DNA from 2 places in the Paenibacillus taichungensis genome. Region 2 is predicted to be linked to the other one. Evidence: riboswitches for the same ligand, from Rfam matches in the RefSeq annotation. Region 2 holds a riboswitch; the other holds the start of a gene.
The links. Region 2 has a riboswitch for FMN ahead of ACR1R9_RS11860 (DMT family transporter). Riboswitches for the same ligand answer to the same signal wherever they lie in the genome.
Positions count from the first base shown of each region.

Region 1: another riboswitch for FMN. It lies ahead of ribD (bifunctional diaminohydroxyphosphoribosylaminopyrimidine deaminase/5-amino-6-(5-phosphoribosylamino)uracil reductase RibD); the one in region 2 lies ahead of ACR1R9_RS11860 (DMT family transporter).

Region 1 is NZ_CP194720.1:1,481,246-1,484,662, reverse strand. Features, by position in the region: gene ribE (riboflavin synthase) at 1-297, opposite strand, end outside; gene ribD (bifunctional diaminohydroxyphosphoribosylaminopyrimidine deaminase/5-amino-6-(5-phosphoribosylamino)uracil reductase RibD) at 338-1,441, opposite strand; FMN riboswitch at 1,800-1,963, opposite strand; gene ACR1R9_RS06830 (peptidylprolyl isomerase) at 2,110-2,541, opposite strand; gene lysA (diaminopimelate decarboxylase) at 2,763-3,417, opposite strand, start outside.
Region 2 is NZ_CP194720.1:2,630,637-2,634,053, reverse strand. Features, by position in the region: gene ACR1R9_RS11865 (amidase) at 1-56, opposite strand, end outside; gene ACR1R9_RS11860 (DMT family transporter) at 193-1,173, opposite strand; FMN riboswitch at 1,318-1,469, opposite strand; gene ACR1R9_RS11855 (DinB family protein) at 1,551-2,048, opposite strand; gene ACR1R9_RS11850 (CGNR zinc finger domain-containing protein) at 2,185-2,733, shown strand; gene ACR1R9_RS11845 (amidohydrolase family protein) at 2,955-3,417, shown strand, end outside.

The sequences.
Region 1 (3,417 bases), 1.1 Mb from region 2:
CTGAACGATATGCCCGCCAAAACGACCACCTGACAGCATGGCTCGTTCCAGATTAACTTTGCTCCCTGATTGCAATTGACTAAGATTGGTATGTCGATATGTCTCGGGCATCACATCGGCAGTAAATCCGCCACCCTCCAGGGTTGTCGCAGTTAAGCATACCCCGTTCACAGCTACACTATCGCCAATCTTCAAGTCGTTCATGATGACGGAAGCTCCGATATTCAGGACCATCGCTTCGCCTTTCCGACCTATACGCCGGATCTGACCGACTTCTTCCACCAAACCGGTAAACATGCTACCGCCTCCTTTATTTATTTCGTTATCGTTAATTCATTTATTCAGGCCAAACCGGAATTCCGCCAATGCTAATATTATCTCCAACTTGTTCAATTTCCAGCTGATGCAATTGAATTGCCTGACTCATGCGCTCTACACCCTCGAAGCGGAAACTGCCTGGTGTTTCGTATCCTCCAACAATTTTCGGAGCAATGAACATGAGCAGTCGATCTACCAACCGTGCTTCCAGCATGGCACCATTCAGAGTGCCCCCGCCTTCAAGCAGAATCGAACCAATTTCACGCTCACCAAGCTTGCTGAGTGCACTCAACAGATCAACACGTGGTCCTGGACCACAACGTATAATCTCCACCCCATAGGCTTCCAGCCGCTCAGCCGCTTCAGGGCTCGCCTCATCCGTTGTAAGCACCCAAGTTGGTGCAAGGCCATCCTTGACCATTTTGGCTCCTACAGGCAGACGCAGCTTGGAATCGACCACAATTCGTACCGGGCTAATCCCTTCCACTTGCAAGCGAGTCGTGAGTTCGGGATTGTCTGCAATGACCGTTTCCACACCAACCATAATCCCTTGATGGCGATGACGAAGCGCGTGAACAATCTCGCGAGCTGACTCGTTAGAGATCCATTTGCTGTCACCGCTACGCGTAGCGATTTTGCCATCCAGAGTAGAGGCCGTCTTCAAAGTTACAAAGGGGAGACCTGTTGTAATGTATTTGATGAATTTCTCGTTCATCCGTCTTCCGCGCTCACGCAGCACTCCAACTTCAACTTCGATCCCTTGTTGACGCAGCATGCTGATCCCTCTGCCGGAGACTTGCGGATTCGGATCTTCGCAGCATACGACGACACGTTTCACTTTCTCATGAATGAGACGTTCACTGCATGGTGGAGTCTTGCCATAATGGCTACAGGGTTCAAGCGTAACGTATACTGTACTGCCTTCAGCATCACTGCCCGCCATGTTCAGCGCATGAACCTCTGCATGACCCGTTCCCCGTTTGAGATGACTTCCGAGGCCCACGATACGTCCTTCTTTTACAACGACACAACCGACTACCGGATTGATTCCGGTCTGTCCTTGTGCCCGTTCTGCCATATCCAGTGCCAGCGCCATATAAAATTCATCATTAATCATTTCCAAGTCCGTTCACCCCACGGTTAAAATCTTAAGTTATAGACCTCCCTTCCAACAGAGAGGCATGTTCCATATCCAATAAAAAATCCCCGTCGAACAAACCGTTCGATGGGGATGATGAGAGACATGTGTCACCAGCAGTACTATTGATACATCGCCAACAACACATCGCCCAAAACTTCATTTCAGGCAAGTGAAAGCAGACACATACCTTAATGAACTTCAATTACAGGTAAAGAGCTTCTATGTGTGGCATATGTATGAAGATTTCCGGAAGTAACCGGATTTCTCCCTGCACAGGAAATGAATTCGTCAAAAACTGTACAGCAACACTCCTGCGGAATGCGGCCCCTAAAGACTGCACCCTCTCCTTCTCCCATCCAGACTATACTGTCGGTTCTGGAATTACACCAGATCAGCCATCTGCCACAGGCAGACGGGTCACGGACTTTGCATCAATGCTGGATAGATATCCTCACATACTGCATCACCGCCGGTAGGGAATTGCACCCTGCCCTGAAGGATTCGTTGCGTTATTAATTGGATGTTAGCACTTTAACGTCAAAAAATCAATTGTTTTTTGTTCCTTTTTGTCACATACTAACTTTTAATAAGCTTAAGTGTAAACAAAAACCGCTTCGCTAATTGCGAAACGGTTTACATACAGTTATTGATTAAGCTTCTACTACTTCAACAGTTTCCATTTTGTCGCGACCTTCGAAAGCGTCTACGAACTCCATACCTTTGGTTACTTTACCAAATACAGTATGTTGTCCATCCAAATGTGGTTGCGGTTGGTAGCAGATGTAGAACTGACTTCCGCCTGTGTTACGGCCTGCATGTGCCATAGCCAATGTTCCACGCTCATGTTTGTTCGGGTTGATTTCACAGTTGATTGTGTAACCTGGGCCGCCTGCACCGGAACCGTTAGGGCATCCGCCTTGAGCTACAAAGCCCGGAATAACACGGTGGAATACAAGACCATTGTAGAAACCGGAGTTAGCCAGTTTTTCAAAGTTTGCTACTGTGTTTGGAGCTTCTTGATCGAACAAATCGATTACAACTTCTCCGCCGTTTGCCATTTTGATTTTCGCTTGTTTCGCCATATGTAAATGACTCCTTTCGTATTGACCATCGTTAATGGTGCCAGAACGCATGACCCTGGGCCAAGCTTTATAGCACTTTTCTTAGTGTACACCGAAAATGGATTGATCGCAAAATAATCAGCAAGATTTTTTCAAAATCCGGCCCTCAAGATGCAAAAGAAGACAAAAAAGAGTGTCCTTTTTTGTCTTCTTCATATAGAACTCCGCTATTTGAACTTAAATTAACGGGTAACTGGCTGTTTTGCAATACGCTCAGGTACCAGATCATTCTGGATAATGTCCTGATACGTCTCACGGCGTACGACAACATCCCCTTGACCGTCTTTGACAAATACAACTGCCGGACGACGAATCCGGTTATAGTTGCTTGCCATGGAGTAGTTGTAAGCGCCTGTGCAAGCTACTGCGAGCAGATCGCCGCTTTGCACTTTGGGCAGGTCCAAATCCCAGATCAGCATATCACCGCTCTCACAACATTTACCAGCAACAGATACCGTTTCCTGAGCTGCCTCATTTGCACGGTTTGCCAATACAGCTTCATATTTGGACTCATACAGAGCTGGACGTGGATTGTCTGTCATTCCACCATCCACAGCTACGTATTTACGAACCCCTGGAATATCTTTGCTTGTTCCAACCGTGTAGAGTGTTGTTCCGGCTTCACCTACGATGCTGCGGCCTGGTTCAACCCAGATCTCAGGCACGGCATAGCCGATTTGAGCAAAATGATTTTTTACCGCATCCGTGATCGCTTTCACGTATTGTGAAACTTCAAGCGGTGTATCTCCATCAATATAGCGGATACCGAAGCCACCACCCAGATTAACCACTTTGAATGCTACGTTAAGACGCTCATACACAGCTGCTGCAAACTCA
Region 2 (3,417 bases):
TCAGCCAAACCTATGGCATCGTAAGATGTATATGAAAATGATGAAGATGAAGACATGATGATCGTTCCTCTCTAAATTGACTTAATCTACTATTCCATAAGTCATCGTACCACCGGAATAGCGAAAAGACAAAAGGCACTGAACATCTCAAAGGATGTCCAGTGCCTTAATTGATTTGCTTTTATATAAAATTCAATTCGTACGAAGTTTTGGTGCACCGTCAGCCGGAGTCGCTGATCGTTCTTGCTGTTTGGAGATGGCGAATAGGGCAATCCAGATGAGGATGAAGCCCACCAGTTGCTCCCATGTAATTAATGTACGGAATGCAATCCAGTTTACCAGTACACCGGCCATCGGGAAGCTCAGTTCTGCAAGCGTTGCGACTGAGGCCTTGGTGGAAGAGAGCCCTTTGTAATATAAGAGAAGACTCAGTAAGCCTGGCAGTAAAGCCTGGCCCAGAATATTAAGTGCTACAGCCGCCTGTTCACCTGTAGCGGAAGGGAATGTCCAGGCAGCACCTTCGTTCCACGTCATAAAGATCAGTAGCGGCAAGGCTACGACAAAGCGCAGAGAGGTGACCGTTTCATAACGGGTTTGCCCCAGCATCAGCCGCCCCATAACCGTTGAACCGCCCCACAACGCAGCTGCACCCAGTGATAACAGGCTGCCTGCATGAACCCAATTGTCCCAGTTGCCAAGGGGAAGGGTAAATCCGAAAGTGAGCAGGTATGTTCCTGCAAGTGCAATGATAAACAGTCCACCGAAGCGGCGAGGCAATGTTTCTTTCAGCAGCAGCTTAGCCAGAACAATCGCAAATAGCGGCTGCATCTTTTGCAGTAACAAAACAGTGTTGGGATCGTTATGCGTAAGTGCCAGAGTGAACAATACCGTGGCGAGAGCAGATCCTCCCCAGGAGATAAATATCACGGCTATCCAGTGGCGTGCACGCAGGTTTTTCAAATCGGCCCGGAACTTCCACAAGACGGGAATTGCCACAAGGCTGACAATAATATGTTCCACCAGTACAATCTGAGTGGAGGTCATCGTTTTGAGCAAAATAATACGGAACAGTGGATCTACACCCCAAAGGGCGGCGCCGAGCACGACGAGCCAGAATCCGGTATTACTTCGTTCCTTGTGGTAAACTGTTGATGCAGATTGGGTCTTTTCCATATTCAGGACTCCTTCGTCAGAACACGGAATCTTCAGTTGGCAAAATCGACAAAAGCCCCCGTTTTGGTATACACCAAATAAACGGGGGCTCAATCATTAACATGTCGTACGAAAATAAGCCTTTCCGTAACGGCATGTCAATGTGTTGATCTTCTCTCATCCGGACTGTACCGTCGGCCTTGGAGTCACACCAAGTCAGTCGCTGAATCCCTACATCGGGTCAAACAGCGAGTCGCGGGCTGGTTCCGAAGAACATCACCGCCGGTTGGGAATTGCACCCTACCCCGAAGATCCTATTCAATTATATTGTGTTGAACAAGCTGTAACATTAATAAGTCCATCTTATTCCTGTAAGCGCTAGCAGTTCAAGTGTTTTTTTAGAATATGATATTCCAGCTTCCCTGTTGTCTGCGTAATAATACAATCTGCCCTGCATGATACGCATCGTGTAGTACCCAGCGAGCTAGTTCATGTGCCCATTTTTCATCCGTATCCATGTACGGAGCTTCAAGATCGGATTCTTCTAATGAAGAGAGCTGATCACGAAGCTGTCCGGCTAATTGTGTTGTGTTTTGCATAAGTGCACTCCAGCCAGTGGTATCGGAAGGGTCGCCGGGATCTCCAAAGGTGGATTCATTGTTTTCGGCAGGTGTACCGGAGGGTGTTTTGCCCTGAATACGACTCAACAAGCGATGATTATAGTAATACATATGGTTAACCAACTGCCAGATGCTTAATCCACCGGATGATGGAACCCAGGCTGCCTGTTCAGCAGTCAGTCCTTCGAGTGCCTTGGATAAAGGCACAATCCAGTTACATTGATCCCAGGTATCATCTTTCTGAATGAGCAATAGTTCTGTTGCTGTTGTAGTCATTGATTTTTCCTCCCTAAAATGAATTCATGGTAACTAGCTAAAGTGCTTAAATGTGGTTACAATTAATATAACCCAAACACGAATAATTGTAACTATCTTTTTAATTTTAGATGGTTACAATTTAGCGGAGGTACGTATGGATAGACTATGGACTGATTTTGTAAACAGTGATTACCATGACTGGCGTGGTGGAAATCGCTCAGAGGACAGGCTTGGCAAAGCCGAATGGCAGCAGGCATTCCTCAAACAATGGCAACTGAATGCATCTGTACCTGCTTCTTCTGAAGAAGAGGGAGTTTTGAGAAACTTCAGAAATGAATTGCAGGCTATTGCAACTGGTTTATCTGACGGAAATGCATTATCAAACAAAGACCAGGAATGGCTTAACGGCATAATGGAGGAAGGTCAAGTCATAAGAAGACTGAACGCTGGAGATGAGGGACTGAATCTTTCACTTATTCCTGTAGGAACTCAATGGCAGCAGGTCATGGCAGAGGTCGCAGCCGATTTTGCCATCACTGTAGTTGAAGGGGATGGGGGAAGAATTCGTATCTGTGACAATACGGATTGTCGTTGGATTTTCTATGACGATACACGTAGTAGAACCCAGAAATATTGTGATGACAAGATGTGTGGTAATCTGATGAAGGTTAGAAGGTTTCGGGCAAAACAGAAGAAGGATTAGCAGCAAGAGTAGGGTATATGCAAGGAAAGTGTGATTTATTGTACTTTGCAACAGACAGGAAATATTCAATAAGATTTGTATAAAACCAAAATTGAATCTTACTATCCACTTCTATATAATGGTTATATACTTAAAATATTTCAGCTAGTCATTTCATCAGAGATTAACATCCAGGATTCAAGCGTATATCCAACAAAAAATAATGATTGGAGATGTGTCTTGTGGGGACAAGTTATCTACTGAAAAATGGTTGTGTATTGTCTATGGATTCGTCGGTGGGTCAGTATAAACGGGCGGACGTTCTCATTGAGGATTCTCTTATTACTGCTATCCAGCCCGATCTGAGTTGTATTGAAGCGGAAGTGATAGATGCATCGGAGATGATCATACTCCCTGGACTTGTAGATACGCACCGGCATGTATGGGAGTCACTTGTAAAAACAGCGGGAACCAACTGGTCACTGCCGGTCTATCTGCAGAATCTCTACTATGGAGCGATGGGAAGTAAACTCCGGCCACAAGACAGCTATATCGCCAATTTGCTGGGTTCATTGGAAGCGCTTAATGCAGGAGTGACCACGGTGCTTGACTGGAGTATGCCTTATTCCCCGGAGCACACGGATGAACTGATTCGCGGACTTCAGGATGCGGGTATTCGGTCGGTTTTCGCTTATGGTGTACCAG